3 regions of the Marinomonas sp. TI.3.20 genome follow, and region 1 is predicted to be linked to each of the others. Evidence: predicted binding sites of a transcription regulator. Region 1 holds the regulator's gene; each other region holds the start of a gene.
The links. The regulator FliA, encoded in region 1, starts transcription of late flagellar genes. The targets are predictions, from matches to a motif close to CTAAAGTTNNNNNNNNNNCNGCCGATA.

Region 1 (5,182 bases):
TCTTCGATGGACAACAGAATATGATCGCCCTCTTGCTCTGCTGAAAGAACAACATGTCCAATTCGTGGTTTGCCACTCGCCTCGCGTATATCAGGTGTTTCCACACCGTGATCTACTGAGTTTCTCACCAAGTGAACAAGCGGATCAGCAAGGGCTTCGACAAGATTTTTATCTAAATCTGTGTCTTCCCCTCGAAGCTCTAGATTAACCTCTTTCTTCAAAGTACGAGCAAGATCTCGCACTACACGAGGAAACTTACCAAATACTTTTTTGATAGGTTGCATCCGCGTTTTCATCACCGCGTTTTGCAAATCGCCAGTCACTACATCTAAGTTAGCGACAGCTTTGCCCATTGACTCATCTTCACTTTGAAGACCTAAGCGTACTAATCGGTTTCGAACTAAAACGAGTTCGCCCACCATATTCATAATGTCATCAAGTCGTTTGGTATCAACTCGGACGGTTGCTTCTTGAGTAACGGGCGTATGTGTCGTTTTTTCTTTGACCACCTCTGGCGCTGGCTTTGGTGCCGTTTTAGGTGCCGATTTAGGAGCCGTCACCTTCTCTGCTTTCTTCTGAGGTGAATTCGCCTTAGTGTCAGCATCATCGGAGGTAACTTTAGGTGCTTGACCCTTACCATGTAAGCTATCGAGTAATGACTCAAATTCATCGTCGGTAATTAGCTCTGACTCTCCACCAATAGGCGGATTATTTTCAGTCTCTTCGGGCTCAGTATTACCTACTTGACTAGGCGCCTTTCCACCATGAAGTTCATCAAGTAATTTCTCAAATTCGTCATCCGTAATGTCATCAGAGTTGGGTAATATCGTCTGATCTTCCGAAGGGCTTTCAGAAGATACGCCAGGCGCACTTGAACCATGTAGCTGATCAAGTAGTGCATCAAATTCATCTTCTGTGATTTCATCAGAAGATGGTGTTTCTGACACAGGCGTACCATGCTCTAAAGAAGAGGTGTCATTACCTTCTAGTGCGTCAAGTAAGGACTCGAACTCATCATCGGAAATATCATCAGGCGCTGCATTATCATTGGCTGCCACAGTGTCTTTTATTTCGTCGACCTGCACCGCTGATGTTTCGTTTGCGCTTGGTGGTACCGCATAAGCACTTAATGCCTTAATCAAATCTGGGTCTGCACGCTCAGGCTCACCGCCAGCTCGAACAACATCAAACATTTCATTAACAGCATCTAATGCTTGTAACACCACGTCCATTAAATCTGAGTCAATTTGACGCTGACCATTACGCAAGATATCAAAAACACTTTCAGCATAATGACAGCAATCAACTAACGGTGTGAGTTGAAGGAAACCTGCACCGCCTTTAACTGTATGAAATCCACGAAAAATTGCATTAAGCAATTGTTTATCATCTGGATTTTGCTCTAGATCCACTAATTGTTCGGAAAGCTGTTCAAGAATTTCTCCAGCTTCTACCAAAAAATCTTGCAGAATTTCCTCATCGACTTCGAAACTCATCCCCAGCTCCTTTAGAAACCAAGACTTGATAGCAAGTCGTCTACTTCGTCTTGGCTATTTAGTACTTCAGGGTTATTTTGTTTATTAATAGCCGGTCCATGCCCACGAGTGTCATCGTGTTCAGGCACATTCTCTTCGTATTCAATTCCGGAGATACTATCAACGCGTCCCGCAACAGCAACGAGATGTACAAGGCGTTCTTCTACATCTCGAATTAGATCATTTACTCGAGCAATAACCTGACCGGTTAAGTCTTGGTAACCTTGCTCAAGAAGAATGGTGTTGAGGTTGGAATGCAAAGCTGTGGCACTGTTCTCGGTATACTGTAGAAAGGTATCAATACGCTTATATAACTCACGAAACTCCTGAGGAGTTAGATCTCTTTGGATTAAGCGATTCCAATCTTTTCGCAAGTCTTTTGCCTGGATTTTTAACTCATTGGCAACTGGCAGACTATTGTCTACCATGTCCATGGTTTTGTTTGCAGCAGAATTCGTTAGTTCGATGACATAATTTAAACGATCAGAAGCGTCAGTGATTTTGGTTCCAGAATCACCCACGCTTCCCTCTACCGCTAAATCAACCGAATCAACTTGAAAGTCTCGAATGGCATCATGGAGGCTACGAGTTAATGTTCCTACCTCTTTATAAAAACTTTTATGTCGGGCGTCACTTAACTCCTGTATTACACTGATAGCACCGCTAAAATTGCCTGCTTCAAGATAATTTAAAAGATCTACAGCGCCGTCTTTTACTAAGCTTTCAAAATCGCCTAGGCCAGCCTCCAATTTCTTTGACATTTAAAGTCCTTATTTCGCTGCATCTATTCTTTCGAATATTTTCTCAATTTTTTCTTTGAGGGCTACGGCTGTAAAAGGTTTAACAACGTAACCATTTACACCAGCTTGTGCAGCCGCAATAATTTGATCTCGTTTTGCTTCTGCCGTCACCATAAGAACCGGAATAGTTTTTAACTTTTCATCCGCTCTTACTGCTCGAAGCAACTCAATTCCTGTCATTCCAGGCATATTCCAATCTGTCACCAGAAAGTCAATTGAACCTGCTTGAAGAATCGGTAACGCGGTTGTTCCATCGTCCGCTTCAACCGTATTCGTAAATCCCAAATCCCGTAATAGGTTTTTGATGATACGTCTCATTGTCGAGAAATCATCCACAATCAGGATTTTCATGTTTTTATCCAATGCATCCTCCACAACCTAAAGGTAATATTTCACAGCTCATAATTTAGTCCTGCCAGTCACTTAATCTAGCTCTTAACCGCATCGCAGCTTGGCTGTGTATTTGACTGACTCTTGATTCACTAACACCTAAAACAGCGCCAATTTCTTTTAAATTCAATTCATCGTTATAATAAAGAGACAATACTAATTTCTCTCTTTCCGGCAACAAATCAATTTCTTGTGCTAACTGACCTTGAAAACCGCTTTCTTCAGTCATCGCGTATGGCGTACTCTCTATATTCGACGGCACGCTGTCTAATACACCATTATCACTTTCAATTATTTCTTCATAGCTAAACAACTGCGTTGCCATTGAGGCATGTATCATTTCATGGTATTCGCCAATGCTAATATCCATGTGAGCCGCTATTTCCATATCGGTCACATCACGACCAGCTTTAGCTTCTAATTCTTGTATAGCAGAAGAAACAGCACGACCATTGCGCCTTACTGAACGAGGAGCCCAATCCGTTTTACGAATTTCATCCATAATTGAACCACGAATACGGATACCAGCGTAAGTCTCAAAGCTCGCTCCTTTCGTCGATTCAAATCGTTTATAGGCTTCTATAAGACCCATCATTCCCGCTTGCGTCAAATCGTTCACATCTACGCTATTGGGTAAACGCGCCAATAAGTGATAGGCAATCTTTTTCACCAAATAACCGTATTGTTCAACAATGGCGTCAACTGACAATGTCGCTTTTTTTGCGTATGTGTGATATCCGTTTTTGGTCTGCATAAGTTGTAGCGTAAGCAACCTTTAACTATTTGAATCTAAACATATAAGAACTGTACTACATACTTCGCCTCAGCGCTTAATGTAATAACATCATTTTACTAACTACCGTATTTTAGTGCGCCATAAAGCTGACTGTAATGCTCTGACGTGTAGACCGCTCGACTAATTAAGTTATGTGCTCTTGCTGGTTCGATATCATCGGGAATTCGCTGTCCATCTGCAATGTAAACAACAGGCAGCCCTTCTTCAATAATGACACTAATGGCTTCTCCCAGCGACGCCGATTCATCCAGCTTACTTAATACACAACCGTCTAATTGAACCTGAGAGTAAACATCGATCACGGCTTTCAACACTTGTCTTTGGCTTGTACAAGGCAATACGAGCAATTTTTTTAAACCTGCACGAGCACGTTTCATCATTAACAATTGGCGCTCTAAATTAGAATCCCTCGGATTCATACCAGCAGTATCAACCAGTACTAGGGAATAATCAGAATACTTCGCAAGCACTTCATTTAAATCAGAATATTCGTTCACTACTTCAACGGGAACATTCAATATTCGCCCAAATGTACGCAGTTGCTCATGGGCGGCAATTCGATAAGTATCTGTTGTTACCAGAACAACACTACCTGGACCATATTTCAATACATGCTGTGCAGCAATTTTGCCGATAGAAGTCGTTTTTCCAACGCCCGTTGGCCCCATGAAAGCGATACAACCATGCAGCTCCGCGGCATTAGATCTTACCGGTATATAATCTGCTAAATGCGCTAATAATCTATTCCAGTCATCCTCGCGACCTTTTAAATCAATATCATCTAAAAGACGTGATATCACGGTTTCAGAAAGCCCTAATCGTTTTAACTTTTCCCGCGCTTCCGTTTCAACCGGATTAGTTTTAATTTTGGTTTTTGAATTCGCTAACGTTTGTTTCTCTAACATCTGACGAACATGCTGCAATTCAAGTTCCATTTCATGAATTTGGCGAGTATTTGCGCTATTTTTTACCGACAATGCCTCTTCAACTGCAGGATCTTCTTGATCACCTTGCAGCGGTGGCATTTCGAAAGAAGTTTCTTTAGAAGCAAAGTCGGAAGAATTTGATTTAGGAGGAGTGTGCTGCTTTGCTCTTTCAATTCGCTCAAAATAATCCGCACTTGGATTTTGATTAGAATCGGTTCGCTGAGTTGGAGTCGAGCGAGGAGAAGGCGCTGACACTTTCTTTTCAACCAGACTAGAAGGCATAGAACCATCATAATCCAATGCTGCAACGATCTCTATTTCACCCGTTGCTAAGCGTTGATTCGACAAAATGACCGCGTCAGGGCCCACAGCATCACGGACTTTCCGTATAGCTTGACGCATGTCGGGTGCTCGAAACCGCCTAATTTGCATGAATACTACAATCCTTCTAGTTTATTTTTCTTACAAATCCATAGCTTACCCGAAAGATTTTGATAAATATAGAGAGTTAATCATTACAATCAATACGGATTATTGACCTATCACACCGACCACTGTAATTCTCTTATGATCAGGCACTTCTTGATAGGACAGAACCGACATATTTACCATTCCGTATCGCATAAAACGCGCCAACATAGGGCGTATAGGCGCAGAAACAATCAAAATTGGTGTATTCCCCATGGCTTCTTGCTGCTCTGCCGACTCTTTAAGTGAACTTTGCAACTGCTCAGC
Region 2 (5,182 bases), on a different contig from region 1:
GCTGAGGTTCTTAAAGCCTTAGGCAGTGAGCACGTTATGGTTGTGCATTCTAAAGACGGCTTGGATGAAATTAGTATCGGTGCACTGACCTATGTTGCTGAGTTGAAGAACGGTGAAATTACAGAATATACCGTCTCTCCAGAAGATTTTGGTATTCCTCTTCAGTCACTTGAGTTGATTCAAGCGAAGGATGCGACCGATAGCCTAGCGCTGGTTAAAAAGGCGCTTGAGGGGAAAGGGGTTGATAATCCAGCTCGTGATATTGTTGCTCTGAATGCCGGTGCGGCCATTTATGTTTGCGGAATTGCAGGCACTCTAAAACAGGGTGTGGAAATGGCAGAAGATATGATTGGCAGTGGGTTGGCGAAAGTGAAGCTTTCTGAATTAGCGAGCTTCACTCGTTACTATAAAAACGCTGAGTAAGCAAAGCGAAGGACATCGTTGTTATGCAAGTAGAAATTCCAACAATTTTAAAAAAAATCGTAGCGCGAAAATTTGAAGAAATAGAAGAACGCAAAACGAAGAATTCTTACGCGAATTTAGAAGTTGCCGTTACTGTGGCGAATGTACACAACGCGCCAAGAGGTTTTGCTCAAGCTTTACGAAATAAAATTGCTCTGGGAAAGTCTGGAGTGATTGCTGAAGTCAAAAAAGCCTCGCCTAGTAAGGGGGTTTTACGCGAAAGTTTTTCGCCTGCTCAGATAGCTAAATCTTACGAGCAACATGGTGCAGCTTGTTTATCGGTATTGACGGATCAAGATTTTTTTATGGGTCATGAAGACTATTTAGTCGAAGCTCGTAATGCGTGCAAGTTACCTGTCATTCGCAAGGATTTTATGGTTGATGAATATCAAATTATGGAAGCTCGAGCTATTGGGGCTGATTGCATACTGCTAATAGCGGCTTGTTTAGATGGCCTGCAGCTGAGAAAATTTGATGCTCTAGCGCGTGATCTAGGAATGGATGTACTGGTAGAAGTTCATAATAAAGCAGAGCTAGACCTTGCTTTAGAAAATACCGACACAGAGCTATTAGGGATTAATAATCGAGATTTACATACGTTCGATTTAAGTTTAGATCATACCTTCGAGTTAATGAAAGGTGTCCCTGATAATCGTCTTATTGTGACCGAAAGTGGTATACATTCTCGTGATGATGTTGCTCTTATGCGTCAAAACAATATAAATGCCTTTCTTGTTGGGGAAGCTTTTATGAAAGCGCAGAACCCTGGTGAGAAATTAGCTGAGCTTTTTGACTAAAAGTCTAGAGAGGATTGAATCATGAAAACAGATGTAACGTGGCAAGAGGATGTTCATTTCACTGCTGAAACGGGATCAGGTTTCAAAATTGAAATTGATGGTAATCAGCGTGTTGGCTCACGGCCTATGGAATTGCTCTTAGCTGGCTTAGGCGGTTGTGCTTCTTATGATGTGGTTAATATTCTGAAGAAGTCTCGTCAAGACGTTGTGTCTTGTGTGGCTAAAATTGATGCGGATCGTGCTGATGCTGTTCCGGCTGTGTTTACTGAAATTCGAATTCATTTTGTAGTAACAGGGCGCGGTTTAAAAGATAAGGTTGTCGAACGTGCTGTTAAACTGTCAGCAGAAGAGTATTGCTCTGCCTCGTTGATGCTTGAGCGAGGTGGCGTAAATATTGTTCACAGTTTCGAAGTGATAGAAGTGGAATGATTTTTTGCGTAACACTAGAAAAGAGCCATTAGGCTCTTTTTTTTGCGCTGTAAAAAGTGGTGTCCCCTGCGAGATTCGAACTCACGTCTAAGACTTAGGAGGTCCTTGTTCTATCCGGCTGAACTAAGGGGACAATTAATAGGAGAGTTTATACCTGATTTCGTCGATCAACTCAAATTTTGAATGTTGAAATAATTGATTTATATGAGGATTTTAAGCTCTTCCTAATGTGTGTTTGCTGCTTATCGGGCGTGTGGCGCCTCTGGCTGTATAGACTTTGCTTTTATCATTGTGCCCTTGTAATAACTCAAAAAGATGCTTGTTGCGTTTTTGAAGTGTACTAAGAATATGGGCGTTAGTAGTGTTTTTTGTTTTACAGACGGTTAGGAGGGCTTCGCATTCTGTCATTAGTTGGCGGGTTTCATCCATTGAGCTGTCTTGTTCTAAAAGCCACGCTTTGAAAGCGTCTTCGGATGGTTTTTTAGGGTCAACAATATTGAATTTAATGAGTAAGTTAACTCTTCGCTCATTAAGGAGGTTCATTTCATCAAGAAGCGTGCTTTTTTGGGAAGCGATATTGATGATGTTTTCACTATTCAATTCACCAAGTGCGATTCTTTCACTATCAAGAAGGGATGAAAGTTGGCAAAGTATTTCTTTGCTTCTTGAAAATACTGGCGCAATGGGGAGCATAGGGCAAACCAATTAAGATGGTGAGTATCTCAGTCTAGAATAATGAATCTATAGAAGCCATATTGTTGGCCAGTTTTTGCGAGTCAATTTTGTAGTTGCCTGATGCAATAGCTTGTTTGATTTGGTCAACTTTCTTCTGATCAATATCAGATAAACCATTGATTTTAGACTCGTGATTTTGCAATGTTTGGGCGGCTCCACTTAGCTTAACGGTATCTTCAGCCATAGTGCCACCGCTGTTAGACTGATTATTGCCTACAGCATCATTTGGTGTGTTGGTTTCTTCTTTGAGAGCGCGGCTATTTTTAGCTACGTTGCTCTGATTTAAGATCCCTGTGAAGTTTATTGCCATTGGGTTATTCCGCCTCGAATGTTTTGCCTACTTTCATTAACGGCTTCTTCTACGAGAACTTTAGTAGAAAAATCGATATTTATATACTGCCACCTAGTATTATTCAGTAGTTTACAAGAACCTCACTGTCCGTTACAACTTTGGCGTAGATAATTCGACCAGAACTGGTATTTTTTACTCGTATTTGTTGTCCTTTGACGCCATCTTCTAATGCTTTGCCATTCATTTTTACAATGATGTTACCTGTTCTTGCTGTGATTAAGATTTGGTTTCCTTTTTTTACTAAAGTAGGTTGCTTGGTGAGGTTATCAGTGAGGAATGTATTGATGCGTAGATTGCGTGAGGCAACGAGTCCATATGGCGGATTTTTTTTTGTGAATACCTGGCCTCTCAAGCTTGTGATATCAACTTGACCAATTCCAGTGTTATTTTGGTTGATAGTCTGTCCTCTATTTATAGGAGAAACTACTTTTATCGCAGAAATTAGTATGGACTGCGTAACAGGGACAAAAGATTTCCACTCAGGTGATGTGCAGCTTATTGCGTAGGTTGTACGTTTAGTTGCATTAGGTCTTTGGTTTTCAATGCTGATTGCTGGGTTTTGGCAGGTTGGTAAATAGCTTAAAGCTGCTTGGTTATTTAGTGAGATTTCAATGTCTGCTGCGGGATAAATGTCGGAGAGTCTCGGAATTTCAACACGGTCAATGTAGTTATGAATTTGCTCCGTAATTGAAGAGGCGTAGCTATAACTAGCTTGAAGGCAAGCAAAGGCTATTAGTAGCCTTATTAAGGTCATGGTTCACTCTCTCTAATGGTTAAGTTATTAGTAAAATAGCAAAAATCACTTTATCATGAGCTTTATATTTTAATATTACTGAGTCTGACTTAATACTCAATTTACATATACCTCTTTAGGAGATATTTATGGCTAGTGTTCTCGATAGCGTTAATCAGCGTACCCAGTTAGTTGGGGAGAACCGCCTGGAGTTACTGCTTTTTCGCTTAAATGGTAAGCAGATATATGGGATCAACGTTTTTAAAGTAAAGGAAGTGTTGCAGTGCCCTAAACTGACAACAATACCGCGAAGTAGTCCGGTTGTGCGTGGTGTTGCTCATATTCGTGGCGGTACCATCCCCATTTTAGATCTTGGCTTGGCGACGGGGGCAACGCCAATGGAAAATATCTCTCAGTGTTTTGTGATTATCACAGAATACAATCGCCGAGTGCAGGGCTTTTTGGTTCGTGGTGTTGAGCGAATTGTCAATATGAATTGGAGTGATATTCAGCCACCGCCAAGAGGGCTTTTAAATGACAATTATTTAACCGCTGTTTGTCAGGTTGATAAAGAGATGGTTGAAATTATTGATGTAGAGCAAATTCTTTCTGAAGTTGCTCCGATGCGTCAGGATATTTCAGATGGTATTGTCAGTGAAGGTGTACATCATAATGCCAAGAAACATCACATTCTTATTGTGGATGATTCATCGGTTGCGCGTAAGCAAATTAAACGTTGCATGGAGCAAGTGGGTTTTGCTACCACGGTGTTGAATGATGGGCGTGAAGCATTAGAGTACCTTCAGGGTATGGTGGCTGATGGTGCCGATGTAACCAAAGAGTTTGCTATGGTGATTTCTGATATCGAAATGCCAGAAATGGATGGTTATACGCTAACAACAGCCATTCGTAATGACAGTCGTTTACAAGATTTGTTTATTTTACTTCATACCTCATTAAGTGGCGTTTTTAATGAGGCCATGGTGAAGAAAGTTGGCGCGGATGGTTTTTTGGCTAAGTTTCAACCTGACGAATTGGCTCGGTTGGCCATTGAAACGGTTCAGGTACAGGAGGATTAATACGATATTATCGGATTACTCCCAAATAATGCTTCGAACCTGCTTTTTGAGGAGTTTTAATGCTCAGTAGTGCAAATGGAATTACACCTAATGGTTATCTTAGGTTTAGAAATTTTCTACAGAAGGCTTGTGGTATATCACTTAGTGATAATAAACAATATCTTGTTGCCAGCCGCTTAGGTAAAACCCTGGAGAGAGAGGGTTTTACTCAAATTGAGCAGCTGGTTGATGCTTTGGAAAGTGCCAGGAGTGCTAAGTTAAAAGAAGAAGTAATTAATGCGATGACAACGAATGAAACGTTATGGTTTCGTGACTCTCATCCATTTACGATCTTAAAAACTAAAATATTACCAGAAATGGTCAATACACCATTAAAAATATGGTCGTCAGCGTCTTCTACAGGTCAAGAAGCTTATTCAATTAGTATGGTTATTGATGAGTTTAAAGCGCTTAGGCCGGGTGTGCTTAAAGCAGGTGAAAGAATTATTGCAACGGACATTTGCACTAATATTCTTCAGCATGCAAAGCAGGGTGAATATGATAGTTTGGCGATTGCCCGCGGGTTAGGCGCTGATATGCAGCGCAAGTATTTCGA
Region 3 (5,182 bases), on a different contig from region 1:
TTGAGTGTTACATCGGTTACAAATACGGACCCGAATAGCTCTGCTTTTTCAGGAAACGGTGAACTCTATCCGATTGCTCCTCATAGTATTTATTTTACATCCGATGATGCTTACGAAGTGCGTGATGGTCAAGGTAACGTGCTTTCTTCGGTTAATGGTGCGCAAGATTTCAAAGATCTATTAGGGAAGGCTGGCCTAGCAAAAGAAGCAGGTTTTGATGTCTCTATTACATCTGCTCCTAAAGCAGGTGATGAATTTAGTATGAGTATGGGAGATCTTGGTCCTGCCGATAACTTTAATGGTTTGCAGTTGGCTGATTTGCAAAATCGCTCTTTAGTGGGCGGTAAATCCACTCTAGCGGAGTCTTTTTCTGACCTAGTTACCTCTGTTGGTAGTAAGACAGCGACTCTGGATACGAATAAAAAATCTAGCGAAGTTGTCATGAATCAGAGTGTTGCAAGGCGTGATGAAATATCAGGTGTTAGTTTAGATGAGGAAGCGGTGAACTTATTGAAATACCAGCAATCTTATTCTGCAGCAGCGCAAGTTATTACAGCAGCAAGAACAACCTTCGATACATTGTTAGGGGCTGTGAGGTAGGTTTATGAGAGTCACAAATAACTTAATTTATGGACAGTCTAGTAGGGCGATTTCAAAAGCGAATGATCGTTATCTCGATATTCAGAACAAAATTTCTGAGCAGACAAGTATTGTAAAGCCTAGCGATAATCCAGTAGGTACTGGGCAGGTTTTACAGTATGAGAATAGCAATAGTCAGCTCAAGCAATACGATGGCAATATGAAAATGGCCAAAAGTCATCTTGAGTATGAGGAAGTGGCCTTAGACAGCTTAAATGGATTGTTGGATGACACTAGAACGTTGTTTATCCAGGCAGAAAATACGGCCAATACGCAAGAAGATTTGAATGCCATCACCGAACAGGTGTCAAAAATGGTGGATTCAATGGCTGATTTGATGAATTCAAAAAGCGCTGATGGTAGTTATATTTTTGCGGGAACAGATATTAAAAATCCTGCGTTTACGTTAAAGCCTGATGGACATTACGATTGGACGGGGAATGAAGGGCAGAAATTTTCTCAAATTTCAGAGAATAGAAAAATCCCAATAAACGATACCGGCAAACATCTTTTTCAAGATGTTTGGGCTCGTAATAATTTTAAAGCAACCTTGCTGACTGGGAATGTTTCTTTAAGTGCAAAAGTACATGACGAGGGAGATTTTACTGATTTTCTTAGTAAAAATTACAGCGCGACAAACGGTGTTGCTAATAATTTCGTCCTTACTACCACGCCTTTAACGGGGACAACGGATCCGCAAGCAACGATAGAAAAGAATTTAGAAAGTGATTCTAAAATACCATTTTATTCAGGTCCTCCAGGAAAGTATTCGTTAATCGACACGTCAGGTAAGGTGATTGCCTCAGGTTCTTATGATCCAGGGCAGCCGTTGATAGTCGATGGCATGTCATTTGTTATTAAGGGTGCGCCAGGCGCTACAATAGGTGTGTCTTTAAACCCACCTAAAAGAGACAACGTATTAAACCAACTTAAAGATGCTATTTCTGTGTTGCGTGACAAAACGACGACAGCAGATGAAAAAGAAGCGGCCTTTCATAATGCTCAAGTGAGTATTGTTAATACTCAAGCATCTATCGGTGAAGGGCGTTCTGAGGTCGGGTCGCGATTAAATACCTTGTCTGAACGAGGCGAATTTAGTTCTGCAAATCAATTATCTAATGTAATGGCCCAGGATAGAGTGGCTGGATTGGATATGGGGTCAGCGGCCACTAAGCTTTCAATGGCAGAGACGGCGTTAACGTCTTCGCAAAAACTTTTTACTCGGGTTAGTAATTTATCTTTGTTTAATAAAATCTAATGCTGAACTCTCAAGGTGATCAGAAATGTCATCATTTCAAATAGAATCATGTTTTGGCGTTAATATTAGCTCAGGGTATTTTGATATAGATGAAATACTCGAAAGCTTCAAGATAAAAGACGCCGTTATTGATCACCCACGTGCTAAAAAACTTATTCGTAATTACGGTAGAAAAGAACGTATTGTTGGTATCGCCTTACGTCAGCTAGCGCTTGATGAAGTGCGTACCGTCCTTGAAAGTGAAATGCTTCCATTCGATCCTTATTTCAATGATGATCAACTATTAAATACTCGGCATGAACGTTTGTACGATGCTCAAGAACGCTTTCTTTTGTTGTGTTTTTCTATTGCCGCTGGCAAGCCTGTTCGCAGCTTAAAGGCATTGCACAAAGGGCTTACTTCCAAGGAGTGGCGAGAAAAGTCGATTAGTGGGCAAAATTTATTTCAATATTTTAGACAAGAGTTAAACGACAATACTCGAGACTATATTTTGTCTTATAAAGCGAGGATGGAACAATTTGAGCTTGGGAATATAGAAAAAGCACCCGCTAATTCGTCATCTGAAAATATAGAGAGGCAATCTCTTGCGCACTCTGTTTCTGCCAAGGGAGTCGTTAAGAATAAACCTATATTAGATATAAATAAGGAGCCGGTCTCATTTAATGATGAAGTATTAACCGCTCTTAGGTTATTTGAAGAAGGGCATTTGTTACTGCTTGAGCAAGTTGTGCGTTTTAAGCAAGGAGATGCGCTTGATATCGTAGGATTAACAAGGTTCTGTACTCTCCTTGTTGAATCCTATACAAGAAATCCTCACGCCTTGATGGCTATTCGGCATATTAAGGACGCTTCTTCTTATTTAGAGCAGCATTCGATGGGAATGGCTGTTCTTGGTTTGCATTTTGCCAAAGCTATGAAATTATCTGATTCTTATATAGTAGTGATTGCACTAGGTGCTTTGATATTTGATTTAGGTCGCTTTCGTCTGCCTACCCCCCTTATTAATAAAACATCAAAAATGACATCTGGCGAATTTGATTTATTTCGTAAGCATATCCAATTGGGTGAGCAAATAATTAGGCGTTCGAATGATATTCCTAAAGTTATTTATCATATGTTGTTAGATCACCATGAACGAGTGGATGGCGCTGGTTATCCTAAAGGTAAACAGGGTGATGAAATTTCGACCTATGGTAAGGTTGCAGCTATTATAGATGCTTATGATGCAATGACCTCTGAACAGGTGCATAAAGGATCCATGGGTCCTATTAAAGCGAGGCGTCAGCTCATATATGAGGCAGGTTTGGCGTTTGATAAAAATTTACTGGCCGTTTTCTTGAAAAGTCTTGGCAAGATTCCTGTTGGTTCCTGCGTCGCTTTATCTAATGGGCGGGTTGGTTTCGTTTTGACGCTTAATGGCGACTTTCAGCCTGCATTAATACGTCAAGTATACAGTCTAAATAACAAAGCTTTTATTGCATCTACAGATATTGATGTTTCTAAAGCGAGTGTGAGTGTTGTTGTTGAAAAAGAGGTCGATGCCCAAGAGTTTGGGTTACAATTTATCAATCACCTTGTTTAATAAAGAATTTTTCTCTATCGTTTTTTTATTCTTCTTCTATCTTTCTTTGCTGCCTTTCTTGTTGTTGTAAAAAATCAAAATAATTCCAAAAAAAATTAAAGCTGTGAGAGGCTGTGCCGATAAATTAATCATAGAGGCAAAGCAACCAAATAACTAATTAAATCAAATGGTTGTTTTCCAAATTTTTATGCTTTAGGAGAGAAAAAATGGCTTTATACGTAAACACAAATGTATCTTCTTTGAATGCTCAACGTCAGTTGATGCAATCTGGTAAAACATTAGACACAGCTTATCAGCGTTTGTCATCTGGTCACCGTATCAATAGTGCGGCGGATGACGCAGCAGGTTTACAAATCAGTGATCGTTTGACATCACAAGTTAATGGCTTAAACCAGTCTGTACGAAATGCAAACGATGGTATTTCTCTCGCGCAAACAGCAGAAGGTGCGTTGGATGAAACAACCAACATGTTACAGCGTATGCGTACTTTATCTATTCAATCTGCAAACGGATCTAACTCAGATAAAGATCGTTCAGCTCTTCAACAAGAGATGTCTCAGTTATCTAAAGAGATAAACCGTGTAGCGGATACTACTACGTTTGGTGGTCGTAATTTACTGGATGGTACTTATCAAGGTGTCTTCCAAGTGGGTGCCGATGCCAATCAAACAATTAGTTTTACTATGGAGTCTGGTGGTAAAGCCAACTCTATCGATTTCTCGACTAATAACGGCTTTACTATGTCGGGCTTGTCTGCAAATGCATCAACAGCTCAAGTATCTGTTTCAACCGCATCTGTCTCAAGTGTAAACAATGCTCAGAGTATGATCTCAGTGTTGGATACTATGATTGCAGCGGTAGATTCTAAGCGTGCTGAGTTAGGTGCGGTGCAGAACCGTTTTAGCTCTACAATTAATAACTTGAGTAATATAACAGAAAACGTGTCAGCAGCTCGTTCTCGAGTCAAAGATGCAGACTTTGCAAAAGAAACAGCATCACTAACCAGTGCCCAAATTCTTCAGCAAGCCAGCAGTAGTATTCTTGCTCAAGCGAATAAACGTCCTCAAGCGGCTTTATCACTGTTGGGTAACTAATTAAATACAATTAGAGCGGCATGTTCTGTGTTGCTCTATTTATTTGTTTCGAATGTTATTTTGAAACTTAGCCACTTCTCGCTCCTAGAGGCGGCCTTAAGCCAGATGAGGTATCTATCGTCTGGTTTTTTTATACCTAAAATTCATAAGATTACACAATAATAAAACATTAAAAAATAAAATAAAGTTCATGCTTTTCAATGTTTTAGGTGATTTTAATCCTTTTTTCTGGCAGCTTATTGCCAGCTTAAGGTAAATATTTGCCATAAAATACTAAAGACTTTCAGATGTTCGTCGATATGAAGGACGAGTACTGCTTTTTTGCAGGAATTGCTGAAACCTTTGGAGGCTATATATGGCTCTTTACGTAAATACGAATACCTCATCACTTAACGCTCAGCGTCAATTGATGAACTCAGGAAAAACGTTAGACACGGCTTACCAGCGTTTGTCTTCTGGTCAGCGCATTAACAGTGCTGCCGATGATGCTGCAGGTTTGCAAATCTCGGATCGTTTGACTTCTCAGGTTAATGGCTTGAATCAATCGGTTCGTAACGCGAACGATGGTATTTCTTTGTCACAAACTGCGGAAGGTGCATTGGACGAAAC

Region 2: flgM (flagellar biosynthesis anti-sigma factor FlgM) is a predicted target of FliA. The motif match lies at 2,771-2,797, and genes of this name have one in related genera.
Region 3: V6259_RS05285 (flagellin N-terminal helical domain-containing protein) is a predicted target of FliA. The motif match lies at 3,575-3,601, and genes of this name have one in related genera.

Annotation. Positions count from the first base shown of each region.
Region 1 is NZ_JBAKAS010000014.1:76,570-81,751, forward strand. Features, by position in the region: gene V6259_RS14140 (chemotaxis protein CheA) at 1-1,496, opposite strand, end outside; gene V6259_RS14145 (protein phosphatase CheZ) at 1,508-2,296, opposite strand; gene V6259_RS14150 (chemotaxis response regulator CheY) at 2,306-2,686, opposite strand; gene V6259_RS14155 (RNA polymerase sigma factor FliA) at 2,742-3,479, opposite strand; gene flhF (flagellar biosynthesis protein FlhF) at 3,578-4,879, opposite strand; gene flhA (flagellar biosynthesis protein FlhA) at 4,979-5,182, opposite strand, start outside.
Region 2 is NZ_JBAKAS010000003.1:249,964-255,145, reverse strand. Features, by position in the region: gene trpD (anthranilate phosphoribosyltransferase) at 1-423, shown strand, start outside; gene trpC (indole-3-glycerol phosphate synthase TrpC) at 447-1,259, shown strand; gene V6259_RS05380 (OsmC family protein) at 1,281-1,688, shown strand; tRNA gene V6259_RS05375 (tRNA-Arg) at 1,746-1,821, opposite strand; gene V6259_RS05370 (flagella synthesis protein FlgN) at 1,902-2,381, opposite strand; gene flgM (flagellar biosynthesis anti-sigma factor FlgM) at 2,416-2,733, opposite strand; gene flgA (flagellar basal body P-ring formation chaperone FlgA) at 2,837-3,529, opposite strand; gene V6259_RS05355 (chemotaxis protein CheV) at 3,658-4,587, shown strand; gene V6259_RS05350 (CheR family methyltransferase) at 4,647-5,182, shown strand, end outside.
Region 3 is NZ_JBAKAS010000003.1:234,701-239,882, reverse strand. Features, by position in the region: gene flgK (flagellar hook-associated protein FlgK) at 1-600, shown strand, start outside; gene flgL (flagellar hook-associated protein FlgL) at 605-1,897, shown strand; gene V6259_RS05290 (HD-GYP domain-containing protein) at 1,923-3,479, shown strand; gene V6259_RS05285 (flagellin N-terminal helical domain-containing protein) at 3,686-4,573, shown strand; gene V6259_RS05280 (flagellin N-terminal helical domain-containing protein) at 4,929-5,182, shown strand, end outside.